One region of the Ferrovibrio sp. GW821-FHT12F09 genome, then DNA from elsewhere that is predicted to be linked to it. Evidence: riboswitches for the same ligand, from Rfam matches in the RefSeq annotation. Region 1 holds a riboswitch; the other holds the start of a gene.
The links. Region 1 has a riboswitch for cobalamin ahead of cobW (cobalamin biosynthesis protein CobW). Riboswitches for the same ligand answer to the same signal wherever they lie in the genome.
Positions count from the first base shown of each region.

Region 2: it holds a riboswitch for cobalamin, as region 1 does, so the genes downstream of both, AC1ROB_RS10280 (TonB-dependent receptor) here and cobW (cobalamin biosynthesis protein CobW) in region 1, are expected to answer to the same signal.

Region 1 is NZ_JBXAPZ010000001.1:766,792-776,089, forward strand. Features, by position in the region: gene AC1ROB_RS04015 (precorrin-8X methylmutase) at 1-280, opposite strand, end outside; gene AC1ROB_RS04020 (sirohydrochlorin chelatase) at 277-1,323, opposite strand; gene AC1ROB_RS04025 (RidA family protein) at 1,345-1,728, opposite strand; gene cobO (cob(I)yrinic acid a,c-diamide adenosyltransferase) at 1,728-2,375, opposite strand; gene cobN (cobaltochelatase subunit CobN) at 2,389-6,165, opposite strand; gene cobW (cobalamin biosynthesis protein CobW) at 6,187-7,212, opposite strand; cobalamin riboswitch at 7,331-7,566, opposite strand; gene AC1ROB_RS04045 (HupE/UreJ family protein) at 7,697-8,311, shown strand; gene AC1ROB_RS04050 (sulfite exporter TauE/SafE family protein) at 8,304-9,071, shown strand; gene AC1ROB_RS04055 (hypothetical protein) at 9,073-9,298, opposite strand, start outside.
Region 2 is NZ_JBXAPZ010000001.1:2,062,211-2,071,508, forward strand. Features, by position in the region: gene AC1ROB_RS10250 (AAA family ATPase) at 1-187, shown strand, start outside; gene AC1ROB_RS10255 (hydantoinase B/oxoprolinase family protein) at 201-3,869, opposite strand; gene AC1ROB_RS10260 (winged helix DNA-binding protein) at 3,946-4,503, opposite strand; gene AC1ROB_RS10265 (DMT family transporter) at 4,648-5,562, shown strand; gene AC1ROB_RS10270 (peptidoglycan recognition protein family protein) at 5,559-6,332, shown strand; RNA gene rnpB (RNase P RNA component class A) at 6,403-6,801, shown strand; cobalamin riboswitch at 6,833-7,018, shown strand; gene AC1ROB_RS10280 (TonB-dependent receptor) at 7,142-9,289, shown strand; gene AC1ROB_RS10285 (PepSY domain-containing protein) at 9,294-9,298, shown strand, end outside.

The sequences.
Region 1 (9,298 bases):
TATCGGCTGGCAGGCGCGAGCGGATCACGCCATAAGCCACCATGTCGACATCGCTTAAGATCGGCTTGCCGGCGCGCAGCGCGTCATGCACGGCCTGCGGCAGATCGTCCGTCCACACCAGGTCGGGCAGGATATCCGGCATGGCGCAGGCATGGATCAGTCGCAACGCCAGCTCGTCGATGCCCGGCGGCAGATGCGCCAGATCGACTTCCTTGCGGATCAGCTCGAAGCTCAGGCGATAGATCGCATCCGGATCGCGCAGATAGTCGTAGCCGGTCATTTCACAAGCGTCTTCGGACCATGCGGATGGTCGCCATGGGGATAGGGATGATGACCATGATCGTGAGGCGCATGATCGTGATGGGCGTGGTCGTGGCTATGATCGTGCCCGTGCCCGTGCCCGTGATCGTGACCATGGCTGTGCCCGGTGCCGATGCCTTCCACATGATGGTGGTGGCTTTCCTGCGCCAGGCCAACCTCGTCCTCGAAGCCGAGCACCTGAGCGCGGTATTTGCACATCTGGCAGTTCATGTTGTTGGTGCCGGCCAGAATCTCCGACACCCGGTCCTCGAACACCTCCAGCACCAGCGGGTGGTCGTTGAGATAGCCCGCCTTGACGAATTCGATCTCCGGATGCGCGGCTGCCGCGTCGTCGACCGCGCCGTAGATGCGGTCGACCAGGATGCCGGTGAACAGGAAATAGGGAAAGACGATGACGCGTTTGTAGCCGAGTTTGGCCACATGCTGCAGCGAGGGCTGTACCAGCGGGAAGGTGACGCCGGAATAGGCGGTCTCGCCCCAGCCGAAGCCGAAGCCTTCCCACAGCATGCGCATCACTTTGGCCACATTGGAATTGGCGTCGGGATCGGAGGTGCCGCGGCCGACCACCACCAGCGCGGTTTCATGGCGCCCGATGCCGTCGCCTGCTGTATCGAGTGCGGTCTGCACCCGGTCGCCGGCGGCGCGCAGCATCTTCAGGTCGATGCCGAGGTCGCGGCCATAGGTGATGGTGATATCGTCATGCTCGGCCTGATACCGGTTGAGCACGCTGGGGATGTCGTTCTTGGCATGGCCGGCGGCGAACAGCATGCCGGGCAGGGCGAGAATCCGCGTATTGCCCTTGGCGCGCAGCGCGTCCAGGCCATCACGGATGATCGGCGTGGCGAATTCCAGGAAGCCGTAATCGACATCGTATTGCGGCAGGCGCCGTTTCATATGATCGGCCAGCGCCTTGAACTGGGCCACCGCCGCCTCGTCGCGGCTGCCATGGCCACAGAGCATCACGGCGGTTTTCTCGAAGGCGGATTTTTCCAGCGAAAACATGGGGCGTGGTGTGCTTTCTGCTCAGGCCATGGCGATGGCTTCGATCTCCAGCAGCCATTCCGGCAGCAGGGTCGAAGTCACGATGGCGCTGGAGGCGAATTTGCGATCGCCAAGAATTTCGTTGCGCACCTGCCGGTTGGCCTGCAGGTATTTGTGGTCAGTCAGGAAGATGGTGGCCTTGACGATGTTGTCAAAACTCATGCCGGCCTCTTTCAGGATGGCCTCGATATTGCGCCAGCAGTAGCGCGCCTGGCTTTCGAAATCCTTCGGGATGCTGCCGTCGCTTGCCGCCGGAATCTGCCCGCTGATGAACAGCATGCGCTGGCCGCCGGCGACCAGCACGCCATGGGCGTAATTGCCCACCGGCGGTGCGATGCTGGCGGGATTGAGCAGGGTCTTTTCCATCAGAACTCGATTCCTTTCTGCGCCTTCACGCCGGCCTGGAAGGGATGCTTGATCTCGGTCATTTCGGTCACCAGGTCGGCGGCGTCGATCAATTCTGGCTTGGCGTTGCGGCCGGTCACCACGATATGGAGCTGCGGCGCGCGCTGGCGAAGGGTTTCCACCACTTCGGCCAGATCGAGATAGTCGTAGCGCAGCACGATGTTCAGCTCGTCGAACACCAGCATGTCGTATAATGGCCGGTCTCCGGTGCAGGCGGCGATCATGCGCTTCGCCTCAGCCCAGGCCTCGGTGGCGGCGCGGATGTCGCGGGCGCGGTCCTGGGTGTCCCAGGTGAAACCCTCGCCCATCGCCTTGATCGTCACCTGTTCGGGGAATTTCTCCAGTACCGGCCGCTCGCCGGTCTGCCACTTGCCCTTGACGAACTGCACGATGCCGACGCGGAAGCCATTGCCGATGGCGCGCATCACCAGGCCGAAGGCGGCGGTCGACTTGCCCTTGCCCTTGCCGGTATGGACGATCAGCAGGCCCTTCTCGGTGATCGTCTTGGTCGCCAGCATGCGGTCGCGTACTTCCTTGCGCTTCTTTGCCTTTTCGTTGGCGCGCGCATTGATCTCGTCGTCGCTCAGGCCGGGTTCCTTGATTTTCATGTACCAATCGCTTTCATGCGGCCGACATTCTTTCCAGCAGATCGGCGGCGGAATTGGCTTGCGGCCGCCACAGGCCGCGCCGGATCGCCTCGCGGAAGCGCTCGGCGATCTCGCGGGCGGCGGCCGGATTGTTGATCTCGATGAAATGCCGCGTATCCGGATCGGCCAGGTAGGATTCATAGAGCAGGTCGAACTGATGATCGCGCACCAGGCCGGTGGTGGCGGCAAAGGCGAACAGGTAATCCACCGTGGCGGCGATCTCGAAGGCGCCCTTGTAGCCATGGCGCTTGACGCCGTCGATCCATTTCGGATTGCCGGCGCGGCCGCGCACCACGCGGGCGATCTCTTCTTCCAAGCGGCGGATGCGCGGCGCTTCCGGGCGGGAATGGTCGTTGTGATAAGCGGTCGGTGCGGCGCCTGAGACGAATTGAACCGCCGCCACCGCGCCGCCCTCAAACTGGTAGTAGTCGTCGGAATCCAGCAGGTCGTGTTCGCGGTTGTCCTGGTTCTGCACCACGGTGTCGATCACGCCCAGGCGGCGGGTGAAGCCGTCCTTGGCTTCGACGCCTTCTGCTTCGGCACCATAGGCATAGGCGCCCCAGGCGATATAGGCGCGCGCCAGATCGGCGGTCTCGGCCCAGCCGCCTTCGTCGATCAGGGCCTGCAGGCCGGCGCCATAGGCGCCAGGCTTGGCGCCGAAGATGCGATAGCCGGCGCGGCGACGCGCATCCTCCGGGCTGACGCCATGGGCGATCATCGCGTCGGTTTCGTCGCGGAAGCGCGCGGCCAGCGGATTGAGTTCCGGCGGCTCGTCCAACCCCTGCACGGCGCGGATGGCCGCATCGAACAGCGCGAGCTGCGCCGGGAAGGCGTCGCGGAAAAAGCCACTCACCTTCAGGGTGACGTCAATACGCGGCCGGTCCAGCAGGTCCAGCGGCACGATCTCGAATCCGGTGACGCGACCCGATGCGGTCTCCCAGGTCGGGCGCGCGCCAATGAGAGCGAGCGCCTGGGCGATATCGTCGCCGCCGGTGCGCATGTTGGCGGTGCCCCAGGCATTGAGAAGAATCGCGCGCGGCCATTCGCCATGATCCTGGCGATGCCGTTGCAGCAGTGCATCGGCCGACTGCCAGCCGAGCGTCCAGGCCGAGGGCGTCGGCAGGCTGCGCGCATCCAGCGAGAAGAAGTTGCGCCCCGTGGGCAGCACTTCCGGCCGGCCGCGGGTCGGCGCGCCGCTCGGGCCCGGCGGCACGAAACGGCCATCGAGGCCGAGCAGCAGATTTTCGATCTCGGCGCGGCCACAGCTCAGCACCGCCGGGCGCAGGCGGTAGTCGATTTCCTGCAGCACCACGCGGGTCGCGGTCCAGGTCTCGTCGGGCAGGCGGCGATCGCCGATCAGCTGCTTGGCCAGCATCTCCAGCCGTTCGATGGTGTCGCCATGGCTGCGCCAGTAGCCGTCGGGCACGATGGCGTCCAGGATATCCGGGCGCGGTCCGGTCCAGTCGGCGGCATAGTCGGTGCCCAGGGGATCGAAGCCGAGCCCGAGATCGGCACTGAGCGCGCGCAGGATTGAGGCATTACCGCCCTTGCTGTCGTTGCGCGGCAGCCGCACCAGCGCCACCAGCAGGTCGATCAGCTGCTCGCCATGGGGATTCACGCCATAGACATGCAGGCCGTCGCGGATCTGCAGCTCTTTCAGGTCGCAGAGATGATTGTCGAGCTTGAGCAGGGCGGATTCGGTGGGCTCGCCCGGCTGGATGTCGCAATCGGCATCGAGGCCCAGTCGTCGCGTCTCGTCGATGATGCGTTCGGCCAGCAGCGGCAGGCGGCGGCGGTCGAGGCCGGCGGCTTCGTAATATTCATCCACCAGCTGTTCCAGTGCCGAGAGATCGCCATAGATCTCGGCGCGCGTCAGCGGCGGCGTCAGATGCGACAGGATCACGGCGGAGGTGCGGCGTTTCGCCTGCGTGCCCTCGCCGGGATCGTTGACGATAAAGGGATAGAGCTGCGGCAGCGGCCCGAACACCACTTCGGGGAAGCAGTCTTCGCTCAGCGCCAGTGCCTTGCCGGGCAGCCATTCCAGATTACCATGCTTGCCGCAATGGATCACGGCATCGGCGCCGAAGCTTTCACGCAGCCAGGCGTAGGCCGCCAGATAGTGATGCGGCGGCACTAATGCCGGATCGTGATAGCTGCGCGCCGGATCGATATTGTAGCCGCGCGCCGGCTGGATCATCACCGCGACATTGCCCAAGGGCAGCACCGGCAGGGTGAAGCCGCTGCCGTCGGGTCCGTCATGGAGCAGCGGATCGGCTTCCGGATCGCCCCAGCGCTCCTGGACGGCCTGCTGTATCGAGGGCGGCAGGTTTTCAAAGTAGCGACGGTATAATGCGAGCGGATACAGCACCCGCACGCGCCGGCCGGCGGCGCGGGCGAAGTCGTTGGTCACGCCTTCCTGCAGCGCTTCGATCAGGCGGTTGCCGCTGACCGGCAGCGCATTCAGTTCATAGCCGGCATCTTTCATGGCGCGCAGGATTTCCACCGCGCTTTGTGGCGTATCCAGGCCGACGCCGTTGCCGATGCGGCCGTCGCGGTTGGGATAGTTGGCGATCACCAGCGCGACTTTGCGCTCTGCCGGTGCCAGGCGTGCGAGGCGCGACCAGGCGCAGGCCAGCTTTGCCACATAGCGGCAGCGGCCGTGATCGGGCTGCATGCGTACGATGCTGCATTCGGTGCGGGTGTCGAAGGTGGCTTCAGCCTTGAAGGCCACGGCACGGGTGAGGATGCGTCCGTCGATTTCCGGCAGCGCCACGGCAATCGCCAGATCGCGGGCATTCAGGCCGCGCGTGCCGGTCTGCCAGTCCTCGCGCGGGCCTGAGGCGAACACCACCTGCAGCACTGGGCAGTCACACTGCCCCAGCGGATCGTCGGTGGGCGTATTGGCTGCGCCACCATTCGGGCTTCCGATAGCGAAGCTGGTGGCATTGAGGATCACGTCGGGCAGCGCCTGATCCAGCAGGGTCCCGACCAAATCGGCCGACAGGCGGTCCTTCAGGCTGGTGACGTAGATCGGCAGCGGATGCAGGCCCTCGGCGCTTAACGATTCGATCAGCGCATCGACAGCCGCTATATCGCCGGCCTGCAGCAGGGCGCGATAGAAAACAATGGCGCAGATCGGATGCGGCATGCCGCGATGCTTGGCGGCCCAGGTGTGGCGCAGCGTGTCGAGATCGGGATCGGCGAGGTCGGGCCAGTACAGGCCGGCGGCCGGCAGCGGCCGCGCCGGCGGCGGGTCTTCCGCATGACCGATCACGGAAGCCGCATAGCGCAGGGCGTTGCGCAGGTTGTCGACGCCGCCCTCGCGGAAATAGCTGAACAATTCGGCGCGCGTCTCGTCGGTGACGGTAGAGAAGCCGTCGAGGCCGGGATCCGCCTGGCGGTCGCCGGGCAGGAAGGCGAGCGCGATGCCACGCGTGCGGCAGACCTCGCTCAGACGCTCGACGCCATAGGCCCAGTAGCTCTGGCCGCCGAGCAGCCGCACGATCACCAGCTTGGCCTGCACGATCACGCTGTCGACATAGAGATCGACCGCGTAGGGGTGGCCAAGCTGCAGCAGGTTGGCCAGTCGCAGCGAGGGGAAGTCGTCGCTCAGGGCCGCGCAGGCATTGCTCAGGCCCGCCAGTTCGGAATCCGCAGCGCTCAGGATGACGATATCGCCCGGCGACTGTTTCAGGTCGACGGCGCCATCCGCTGTCGCCGCGCCGCCGGGTATGGCATTGAGCAGATGCAAGGCGCTGCGCCCCTGTTCGACTCAGGCCGCGAGGGCGGCGCGGATCGCCGCCTCGTCCAGGCCGGCGCGGCCGATCACCACCAGGCGCGTGGCGCGTGGCTCGGCGCTGGTCCAGTCACGGTCGTAATAATGCGACAGCCGCGCGCCCACGCCCTGCAGCACCAGCCGCATAGTCTTGCCGGCGACGGCGACAAAACCCTTCACCCGCAGGATGTCGTGTTCGGCGATCACCGGCAGCAGGCGCTCCAGCAGGGCATCCGGCGCCGTCTGCTCGGGCAGGGTCAGCGAGAAGCTGAAGAAATCCTCGTGGTCGTGGTCTTCCTCATTGTCGTGATGCGACTTGCGCGCCGCGATGTCGTCCTCGGCGGCCGCATGCAGGCCCAGCAGGATATCGGCGGCGATCTCGCCCTGGCTGATCGACAGGGTTTTCACGCCCTGGCGCAGATGCGCACCGATCTCGGCCCGCACATTCTGCATGGCGCCTTCATCCAGCAGGTCGGCCTTGTTCAGCAGCACCAGATCGGCGCAACCAAGCTGGTCCTCGAACAGTTCCTCCAGCGGATTGTCATGATCCAGGCTGGCATCGGCGGCGCGCTGCGCGGCCACCGCATCTTCATCATCGGCAAACCGCCCTTCGGCCACGGCGGCGGCATCCACCACGGTGACCACGCCATCCACCGTTGTGCGGCTTTTGATGCCCGGCCATGCAAAAGCCTGGACGAGGGGTTTCGGCAAGGCGAGACCGGAGGTCTCGATGACAATGTGCGTCGGCGGATTGGGTCGGTCGAGCAGCTTCTGCAGGGTGGGCAGGAAATCGTCGGCCACCGTGCAGCACAGGCAGCCATTGGCCAGCTCGATGATATCGTCCTCACTGCAATCGGGCGCGCCGCAGCTTTTCAGCAGCTCGCCATCGATGCCCATTTCGCCGAATTCGTTGACGATCAGCGCGATGCGCCGGCCATTGGCATTGGTGATGAGGTGGCGGATCAGCGTGGTCTTGCCGGCGCCGAGAAAGCCGGTGACGACGGTTGCGGGAATCTTCTGCATAGGATGAGCGCCCTGTTCCATGACGCCGACGCGGACCATGGCTGCTGTCGGTCTTGCGCCTGCGCAGCGGCAAGAATGACATAGGCCGGGCGCCGGCACACCCCGTCCGGCACGTCCGCTTCGACTAAAGCCGATGGCAGGTCTCCGGGCTTGCGGGTTGTCGCGGATCGCGCGCCTTCCCAGACCGTGTCCGGTCCAGTGGCTGTTGCGCGCCGCTCGCCGCCTACCGTAGCGGGGGCTGCCGCGGCTTGCGGCCCTGCGCAGATATATCTGCACAGAAAGCCGGCACCGCGTTCCCTTTTCATCGCCGTTCCACCTTCCGGCAGGCGGCGAACCATCGCGGCGGACCCTAAGCCCGGGCTCCGGCCTTGTCAAACGCGCGCCAACCCCGCGGGGAGGCCCGGGCATGTCTTGTCAAACGCAACCGGCTTGGGGCACAAAGGAGACGGGTGGTTCGCAACGCATGCGCAATAAAGAGGTCGTCATGTCCTTCAAGTCCAAGCTCGGCCAGATGGTTCTGCCGGCCCTCGTTCTGGCGAGCATCGCCGTTCCGGCTCTGGCCCATCCCGGTCATCCCGGCGCCGAGCCCGCCGCCGCCGGTTTCTCCGCCGGCTTCGCGCATCCCTTCGGCGGCCTCGATCATCTGCTCGCCATGCTGGCGGTCGGCCTCTGGGCGGTCCAGCAGGCCGCGCAGCAACCGCGCGCCCTCTGGCTCTTGCCGGCCAGCTTCGTCGCTACGATGGCGGCCGGCTTCGGCCTCGGTCTGGCCAATGTCGCCCTGCCCGGCGTCGAGTCCGGCATCGCGCTGTCGGTGCTGATCCTGGGCCTGATCGTTGCCTTCGCCATGCGTCCGCCGCTGCCGGCCGCCATGGCGGTGACCGCCGTGTTTGCCCTGTTCCACGGCCATGCCCATGGCACCGAGATCGGCGATGCCTCGCAGGCGCTGGTCTATGGCTTCGGCATGCTGTTGGCCACGGCGCTGCTGCATGGCATCGGCCTGGTTGCAGCCCGTCTCGCGCAGCAGCTGAATGTCGGCCTGATCACCCGCGCCGCCGGCGCGGCCGTGGCGCTGGCCGGCATCGTCATCCTGGTTGGCTGACGCGTTTCCTCTTTTCGGCTTCCTGACCGAGCCGCGCTACTGGGCCGTTTTCGGCGCAGCAGCGCTGGCCGGTCTGGTGCGCGGCTTTTCCGGTTTCGGCGGCGCCATGATGTTCATGCCGGTCGCCAGCCTGGTCTACGAACCCAAGCTCGCCGCCATCCTGCTGTTCATCGCCGATGATATCGCCGCTTTGGCCATGCTGCCCGATGCGCTGCGCCGCTGTGTCTGGCGCGAGGTGCTGCCGCTGGGCCTGAGTGCGGTTGTCGCCGTGCCCTTCGGCGTGGCGCTGCTGGTGATCGCCGATCCCGATGTGATGCGTTGGGTGATCTGTCTGCTGATCCTGCTGGCGGTCGGGCTGATGGCCGCCGGCTGGCGCTATCGCGGCCGGCTGGGTCTGCCGGCGACGCTTGGCACCGGCGCGCTGGCCGGCCTGAGCGGCGGCGCTGCCGCCTTGCCGGGTCCGCCGGTGGTGCTGCTCTGGCTTGGCGGCCAGGGCGAGGCCGCCACCGTGCGCGCCAACCTGATCGTATTCTTCGGCTTCACGGCGATCGCCTCGGGACTCGCTTACTGGTGGAACGGGCTGTTCACCGCGGAAAGCCTGCTGATGTCGCTGCCGCTGATTCCGGCTTATCTGCTGCCGCTCAATCTGGGCAGCCGGCTGTTCGCGCGTTCGAGCGAACAGCAGTTCCGTCTGGCGGCGCTGGGGCTCTGTGCCTTTGCGGCGCTCAGCGGCCTGCCGTTGTGGCGGATGCTGGGCTGACTTACGTCGCCTTGTGCAGGCGGGTAGCGGTGCGCAGGGCGCCCAGCAGTTCGGATTCGATCTGGCTGCCGCCGCCCTGGATACGCTGGGCGGTTACCACATACAGTGCATCGATCTGCGCCGCGATGATGTCGAGCTGGATCGGGCTGGGCGCGCCCATATCCTTGGTGAAATCGTTCAGCGATTTGGCAAAGGCGGTGAGCAGCGGATATTTGAACATGCCGCCC
Region 2 (9,298 bases), 1.3 Mb from region 1:
CGACAGCCAGTCGCGCCGCCAGACCGGCAAGCTGACCTCGCATGAGGTCTACGAGAAGCTGGATGCCGCCCATGTCTTCGCCACCTCGCATATGCCGAAAGCGGCTGTCAGCGTGGATACAGGCAGGCATACACCGTCGGAGGCGGCGGCGCTGATCGTGAAGGCGCTGGGGCTGAAACGGCTTTGAAGGTGGCGGCGGATTACTCCGCCGCCTGCTTCAGGTCCACCGCCCTGCCGAAGCCGCCGGCCGAGGGTGTGGAGATGACGAAGACATCGCCCGGCTGCATCGGTGTCGAGCAGCGGCCTTCCAGTTCGGTCTTCTCGCCCGACGTGCGCTCCACCCACTGGTGGCCTGTCTCGCCATTCGCGCCGCCTTCGAGACCGAAGGGCGGCACGGTGCGGTGCGAGGACAGCAATGTCGCGGTCATCGGCGTGAGGAAGCGCATGCGGCGAATAGTACCGTCGCCGCCCTTGTGCCGGCCCTTGCCGCCCGAGCCGCGCCGGATGCGGAAACTCTCCAGCAGCACGGGGAAGCGGAATTCCAGCACCTCGGGGTCGGTGAGGCGGGCATTGGTCATATGGGTATGCACGGCGTCGCAGCCGTCGAAATCCGCACCGGCGCCGCTGCCGCCGCAGATCGTCTCGTAATACTGGTATTCGTTATTGCCGAAGGTGAAATTGTTCATCGTGCCCTGGGCCGCCGACATCACGCCGAGCGCACCGAAGATGGTGTCGGTGATGCACTGGCTGGTCTCGACATTGCCGGCCACCGTGGCAGCCGGATAGACCGGATCCAGCATCGAGTTCTTCGGGATGATGATCTCCAGCGGTTTCAGGCAGCCGCCGTTCAACGGGATGTCGCTGTCCACCAGGCAGCGGAAGGCATAGAGCACGGCAGCGACGCAGACGGCGGTCGGCGCGTTGTAGTTGGTCGGGTGCACGCCGGATGTGCCGGTGAAGTCGATCTTGGCGGTGCGGTCCTTGTGGTTGACCGTCACCTTCACCTTGATCTCGTAGCCGTCATCCATCGGATAGGTGAATTCGCCGTCCTTGAGGCGACTGATCACCCGGCGCACGGATTCCTCGGCATTGTCCTGCACGTGGTTCATATAGGCACGCACGACGTCGAGGCCGAACTGGTCGACCATCTTGCGCAGCTCCTGCGCGCCCTTCTCGCAGGAGGCGATCTGCGCCTTCAGGTCGGCGATATTCTGCGCCGGATTGCGCGAGGGATACTTGCCGCCCTTGAGCAGCGCCACCATCTCGTCTTCCAGCATGCGGCCGCCATCGACCAGCAGCACGTTGTCGAGCAGAACGCCTTCATCTTCGACGGTGCGGGAATCCGGCGGCATTGAGCCCGGCGTGGTGCCGCCGATATCGGCATGGTGGCCGCGGCTGCCCAGATAGAACAGCACCTCCTGGCCGGCCTTGTCGAACACCGGCGTGATCACGGTGACGTCGGGCAGATGGGTGCCGCCGGCATAGGGCGCGTTCAGCACATAGACATCGCCGGGCTTCATCTGGCCGGCACGCTTGCGCATCACGGTCTTGATGCTTTCCGACATCGAGCCCAGATGCACCGGCATATGGGGCGCATTGGCGATCAGCTCGCCGTCCAGATCGAAGATGGCGCAGGAGAAATCGAGGCGCTCCTTGATATTGACCGAATAGGCGGTCTTCTCCAGCACGCTGCCCATCTGCTCGGCGATCGACATGAACAGGTTGTTGAAGATTTCCAGCATCACCGGATCGACCGAGGTGCCGATGGCGCGGCGCTCGGGCAGGGCCTCCACGCGTTTGAGCACCAGGTCGCAGCGTTCGGTCAGCTTCGCCTGCCAGCCGGGCTCCAGCACGATGGTGCTGGTCGGCTCGATCACGATGGCGGGGCCCTTGATGGTTTCGCCCGGCCGCAGGGTGGCGCGGTCGTAGACCGGCGTGTCGCGCCAGCTGCCGGCCATATAGGCCTTGCGCTTGGCCAGCACCGGGATGGCATCCTGGCTGCGCGGATCGACGATCTGTTCCACCGCATCCGGCGCGCGTTCGCCCTGGCCGACCACTTCGACGGCGACACTGCCGGCGATCAGTGTTTTTTCAGGGCTGATGAAGCCGAAGCGCTGCCGATGCGCGGTTTCAAACGCAGTTTTAATCTCCGTCAGAGAGCCGAACTCGACTTCCAAAGCAGAGTCCGAGCCGCCATAGCGCACATGCAGCTTGCGGATCACCGTGATCTTCTCGGGCGCCACGCCCTGCTTCAGCATTTCGGCGCGCGAACCCTCGGCCAGGATGTCGAGTTCCTTCGACAGACCGGGCAGGGCGCTTTCCTGCAAGGTCACTTCCGCCGATTTTTCCTTCAGCACGCGCTGGTCGGCCAGGCCCATGCCATAGGCCGAGAGCACGCCGGCCAGCGGATGCAACAGCACCTCGGTCATGCCGAGCGCATCGGCCACCAGGCAGGCATGCTGGCCACCGGCGCCGCCGAAGCTGGACAGCACGTATTTGGTCACGTCATAGCCGCGCGCCACCGAGATCTTCTTGATCGCATTGGCCATGTTCTCGACCGCGATGGCGAGAAACCCTTCCGCCATCTCCTCGATGCTGCGGGTGTCGCCGCTCTCGGCCTTCACCTGCGCCTGCAGCGCGGCGAACTTAGTCTTCACCACGGCATCGTCCAGCGGTTGGTCGCCATTGGGGCCGAAGACGGCGGGGAAGAAATCGGGCTGCAGCTTGCCCAGCACCACGTTGCAGTCGGTGACGGCGAGAGGCCCGCCGCGACGATAGCAGGCCGGGCCGGGATTGGCGCCGGCCGAGTCCGGCCCCACACGATAGCGCGCGCCGTCGAAATGCAGGATCGAGCCGCCGCCGGCGGCCACTGTGTTGATCATCATCATCGGCGCGCGCATGCGCACGCCGGCCACCATGGTCTCGAAGGCACGTTCGTATTCGCCGGCATAGTGGCTGACATCGGTCGACGTGCCGCCCATGTCGAAGCCGATCACTTTGGTGAAGCCGGCCCGCGTCGAGGTCTCGACCAGGCCGACGACGCCGCCGGCCGGGCCGGACAGGATGCTGTCCTTACCCTGGAAGAAGTTGGCATCGGCCAGACCGCCGTTGGACTGCATGAACATCAGGCGCAGCGCAGTGTTGGCGGCATCCAGTTCGCTGCCGACCTGATCCACGTACCGTCGCAGGATGGGGGAGACGTAGGCATCGACGACCGTTGTGTCGCCGCGGCTGACGAACTTGATCAGCGGCGAAACATGGTGGCTGGCCGAGACCTGGCTGAAGCCGAGCTGCTTCGCCAGGGCCGCGATCTTGGCCTCATGCTCGGTATAGCGGTAGCCGTGCATGAACAGGATGGCGACGCTGCGGATGCCGTCGGCATGGGCGGCCTTCAGGGCCGCCTTGGCGGCGGCGAGATCCAGCGGCGTCTCGATACTGCCGTCGTTGCGCACGCGCTCGGGGATTTCCACCACGCGCTCATACAGCATCTCGGGAAGTTGGATATGCAGGGCAAAAAGATTCGGCCGGGTCTGGTAGCCGATGCGGAGCTGGTCGCCGAAGCCTTCCGAGACCAGCAGGAGCACGCGGTCACCCTTGCGCTCGAGCAGCGCATTGGTGGCAACAGTCGTGCCCATCTTCACGGCGGCGATCTTGCCCTTGGGCAGGGCGTCGCCGGCCTTCAGGCCGAGCAGGTCGCGGATGCCCTGCACGGCGGCATCCTTGTAGCGCTCGGGGTTTTCCGACAGCAGCTTATGGGTGACGATACCGCCATCCGGCTGGCGCCCGACGATGTCGGTGAAGGTGCCGCCGCGGTCGATCCAGAATTCCCACTGGTCGGTCAACGAGGCAGAGGTCTGGGACTGGGTCATGGCGGCTCCGGAAGCTCAAGGGAAGGCGGCGCTGACGGTGACGAAACGTTGACAATTTGTCAACGTCGGAAGACGGCTACAGTGAGGCGGCGGCGCGGGCAGCCTGATCGTAGCTGCCCGACAACGCTCGCATCAGGTCGGCCACTCGGGACAGATCACCTTGCGGCTGCCCGATCAGGGCAAAGGCCTGACCCAGCAGCTGTTCGCGGATTTTACGGTATTCCAGGCAGAGCGCGCGGCCTTTGGGCGTGGTGCTGTAGAAGATTTCCTTGCCGCGCCGGGTGCCGGCGATCAGGCCCAGCCGCACCATCTTCTTCAGGCCGTAATTGACGGTGTGGGAATCTTCCACATTCAGCACCAGACAGAGGTCGGCCAGTCGCTTGGGCCGCTCGCGGTGATTGACGCCATGCAGCACCATCACGTCCAGGGCCGCCAGGTCGCCCTGACCTGCCGCCGTCATGCAGCGCACGATCCAGCGGCTGAAGGCATTGCCGGTCATCATCAGGGCGAATTCGAACTCGCTCAGGCCTTCCAGCTTTTCGCTGGCCAGATGCGCCGAGGACACAATCGGCCGCCGTGCCGCCGGCTTTGCTTTGGCCGGCTTTTTCGATGCGGGTATCTTTGCTTTTGCCATGGCCGGTTGCCTGTCTGGGATGCCTCGAAAGCGGGCAGGGATATGGTTCCGCAAACCCCCGCATACCGCCCATGCAGGCAGTGCATGGCCGGGACAGAAAGAACCGTAGCCCGCGACCGGCCGGCTTTGCTAGGGTCCCCGCCCATGAAGCCCCAGCACCTTGCCCTGATGTTGCTGATCTGCGCCATCTGGGGCGGCAATTTTGTCGTCACCAAACTCGCGGTCAACCACTTCCCGCCGGTCCTTTTCACCGCCCTGCGCTTTGGCCTGGTCGCTGTCCTGATGCTCCCCTGGCTGCGCTGGTGTCCCGGCCAGATGCGCAATGTTGTGATTGCCGCCCTGTGCATGGGAACCCTGCATTTCGTGCTGATCATCATCGGCATTGCCAAGGCGGACGACGTCTCGGTGGTGGCGGTGGTGACCCAGTTGGGCGTGCCGATTTCGACCCTCATGGCGATCCTGTTCCTCGGCGAGCGGGTGCGCTGGAAACGCAGTCTCGGCATCGCCCTGGCCTTCATTGGTGCAGTCGTCATCAGTTTCGACCCGAAAGTGATGAACTACCAGGTCGCCATCGGGCTGATCCTGGTGGCCGTGATCATCTTCTCGGTCGGCCAGATCATGGTGCGCCGCATACACGACGTGCATACTTTCACCATGCAGGCCTGGGTTGGCATCCTGAGCGCGCCCAGCCTGCTGCTGATTTCCCTGGCGCTGGAAGATGGCCATGTTGAACAGGTTGTGTCGGCCAGCGTCTGGCACTGGAGTGCAATTGTCTATGCCGCGACACTGGTATCCCTGATCGGGCATGGCGGCGCCTACTATCTGTTGCGGCGCTATCCGGTCAGCATCGTCAATCCGGGCTTCACGCTGTCGCCGATCTTCGGCGTGCTGGCCGGCGTGTTTTTCCTCAACGAGCAACTGAGTGGTCGTGTGATTATCGGTTCGGTTATTACCCTTCTGGGTGTTCTGATTGTCGCCATGCGCGAGAGCAAAGCGGCTGACGCGCGTGGCGTGACGCCGGAAAAGGTGGCGCTGGAAACCAAGGCGGCTGGCGAATGACGCTTCCGTTGATTGACCATCCCTCGCCGAATTTTGACGACCGCAGCGGCCGCCGCCCGGTCGATATGATCGTGCTGCATTATACCGGCATGCAGACTGCGGCTGCGGCGTTGCAGCGCCTGGCCGACCCGGATGCCAAGGTCAGCGCCCATTACATGATCGATGAAGACGGCACGATTTATCGCCTGGTGCCGGAGGACAAGCGTGCCTGGCATGCCGGCGTGGCCTTCTGGCGCGGCGTGCGCGACGTCAATGCGCGTTCCATCGGCATCGAGCTGGTCAATCCCGGTCACGAATTCGGCTATCGCCAGTTCCCGGTGGAACAGATCGACGCCCTGCTGGCTCTGCTGGCCGATATCGCCACGCGGCATCATGTGATGCCGGGCAATTATGTCGCCCATTCCGATATCGCGCCCAGCCGCAAGGAAGATCCGGGTGAGTTGTTCCCCTGGCACCGCCTGGCGGCGGCCGGCTTTGGCCGTTGGTGGAGCGGCGATTTCCGGGTTGCGGCGAATGCACCGGTCATGGGCCCGGGCGAGCGCAACGGCGCGGTGCTGGAACTGCAGGTGGCGCTCGACCGCATCGGCTATGCCATCGAGGGCAGCGGCATCTACGATCCGCTCACCGAAGCCGCCGTGAGGGCTTTCCAGCGGCACTGGCGCCAGGACAAAGTCGATGGCGTCAGCGACGCAGAAACCACCAGCCTGATCCACCATATCTCGGAACAGGTCACCATGCGGCGCGCCAGCGCCGACCGTGCGGCCAGTTAGGGCGCGCAGCACGCTGATCCGCCCTTTTGCTTGACGCCGTCTCCGTCTGGGCCTACCTCTGCGCCCGGTGCCAGACGGCTGGACGGCCGCGGCGTGTCAAAGCGTCGAGGAAAGTCCGGGCTCCACGGAAACACGGTGCCGGGTAACGCCCGGCGGGGGCGACCCCAGGGACAGTGCCACAGAGAGCAGACCGCCATCACGCGCCAATCTTTTCGGGTTGGAGCCTGATGGTAAGGGTGAAAGGGTGCGGTAAGAGCGCACCGCGCGACCGGTAACGGAAGCGGCACGGCAAACCCCACCGGGAGCAAGACCAAATAGGGATGGCGGCAGGCGCAAGTCTGCAGGACTGTTTTCGGTCCGCTATCCGGGTCGGTCGCGCGAGGTGTCCGGTAACGGGCATCCCAGAGGAATGGCCGTCCATCCCACGAAAGTGGGGGGACAGAACCCGGCTTACAGGCCGTCTGGCACCATTCATCCAATTGACAAGCAAAGTATCGCCGTGCAGGTTGCCCGGCGACGGTGCCCGCAAGGGCCTAACTGGGAACGCGGTTTGATGCCGTGGCTGCCCCTGCAACTGTAAGCGGAGAGTCTTTCGTCACAGAGCCACTGGGGCCGCACGGTCCTGGGAAGGCGGCGAAAGACAGCGACCCGCGAGCCAGGAGACCTGCCGTCATCCGTGGTCACACGCGATCACATCGGGCAGGGTGTTCCGGTGGGTAATCCATCGGTCGCCTGTTTATCCTCAGGGCATCGGCGGAAAACCTCGTTCGCGGTGACGTGCCACAAGGCCGACCGCATGAGGTTTTTCCATGGCCCGCTTCCCGTCACGCCGGACGCAATCTGTCCGCTTTTTCCGCTCGTTTTCCGGTTTCACCGCTGCTCTGCTGATTGCTGCGCCACTGGCGCAGGCCCAGGACACCGTCCTGCCACCGCTGACCGTGGGTGGCCAGCTGATCGAGGAGCCGGTCGGCCTGGACCTGACCGTGCCGACCGCCACCGGCAGCCGGCTCGGCCTTACCGCGCTGGAGACGCCGGCGAGCGTCGAAGTGATACCCGGCGAAACCATCCGCGAGCGTGGTTATACCAGCATCAATGATGCGGCCGCGCGCGCGACCGGCTTCAATTCCCTGGCCGCGCCGGGCAACGGCGGCACCAGCCTCGGCGTGCGCGGTTTCACCGGCCACAGTTCGGTGATGCAGTTGTATGACGGCACCCAGCTTTATGTCGGCGCCGGCACGGTGACGTTCCCTTTCGACACCTGGTCGGTCGATCGCATCGAGGTGCTGCGCGGCCCGGCTTCGGTGATGTATGGCGAAGGTGCCATCGGTGGTGTGCTCAACGTGATCCCGAAAAAGCCGAGCAAGACCTTTGAGAATGAAGCCCTGCTGGAATTCGGTTCCGACATGACGCGTCGCGCCGCCGCCGGCAGTGGGGGTCCGCTCGGCGGCAAACTGTTCTATCGTGCCAATATCAGCGGCAAGAAATCGGACGGCTGGGTTGATCGTGGCGAAAATGAAAGCCTGGCGCTGTCGATGGCGCTACGGGCTGAAGCTTCCGAAAATTTCGCCATCACCCTGTCGCATGATTATGGCTATCAGCAGCCGCAGCGCTACTTCGGAACGCCACTGATTAACGGGCGGCTGGATGAAAGCCTGCGCAAGAAGAATTTCAATGTTAGCGACAGCCTGATCGAGTATCGCGACAACTGGACGCGTCTGAACATGGAGTGGCAGGCGGCTGACAATATCAAGGTCAATAATACCACCTACATGCTGACCAGCGACCGCCATTGGCGCAATGCGGAAGGTTACACCTATAACGCCGCGACCGGGAATATCGGGCGTACCAGCTATCTCGAAATCCTGCATGACCAGCAGCAATACGGCAATCGCAGCGATCTCGCTGTCGATTACAGCGTGCTGGGGATGAAGAACCAGACTGTGGTCGGTTTCGACGTGAACCGTATCGATTTTCGTCACGTGAATGACGGTACGAATGGTTTCAGCAGTCAGGTCAATCCTTTCGGTTTTAATCCGGGGTTTTATGGTCAGGGCAATTTCATTCCGCGCTATGATACACGCACCGACCAGTATGCGATGTTTGCCGAGGACCGTTTGTCGGTCACCGATAAATGGTCGCTGATCGGTGGACTGCGCTACGACAATATCGACATGCAACGCACCGATCTGGTCACGCCGGGAGCCAGTTTCCAGAAGGACTTCACCTCCATCAGCTGGCGTGCCGGCACCGTATACGACATTTTCCCCAATACGGCGCTTTATGGTCAATACGCCACGGCTGCCGACCCGGTCGGCGGCATCATCAGCCTGAGCTCCGCCAACACGAATTTCAAACTGGCGACCGGCGAACAGTATGAAGCCGGCATCAAACAGACCTTCATGCAGGGGCGCGGCGAATGGACTTTCGCCGGCTATCACATCGTCAAGACGGATATCCTGTCGCGGTCGCCTACCAATCCTGCGGTTACCCAGCAGGTCGGCGAACAATCCTCGCGCGGTGTCGAGGCTACGCTCGGTTTCGACCTGACCTCGGCCCTGCGGGTTGAGGCCAATGCTGCACTGCTGGATGCCCGCTTTGACGATTTCGTGGAATCGGTCGGTGGTGTTGCCGTATCGCGGGCCGGCAAAACACCGCCGCAGGTGCCCGAACAGCTTGCCAATTTCTGGCTGACCTGGAAGTTTGCTCCGGAATGGAAAGCGCTCGGTGGCGTCCGCTGGGTCGGGGAAACTTACAGCGACAATGCCAACACCCAGACACGGCCGGACTACATGGTGGTCGATCTCGGCGTGACCTGGCAGCCGGTGCCGCATGCCAGCGTGGGGCTGCGTATTTTCAACCTGTTCGACGAGGTTTATGCGGTATCTTCGTCGGGCACCACCCAATGGCTGCTGGGGGCGCCGCGCACAGCGCTGCTCACCACCACGATCAGGTTCTGATGCGATGAA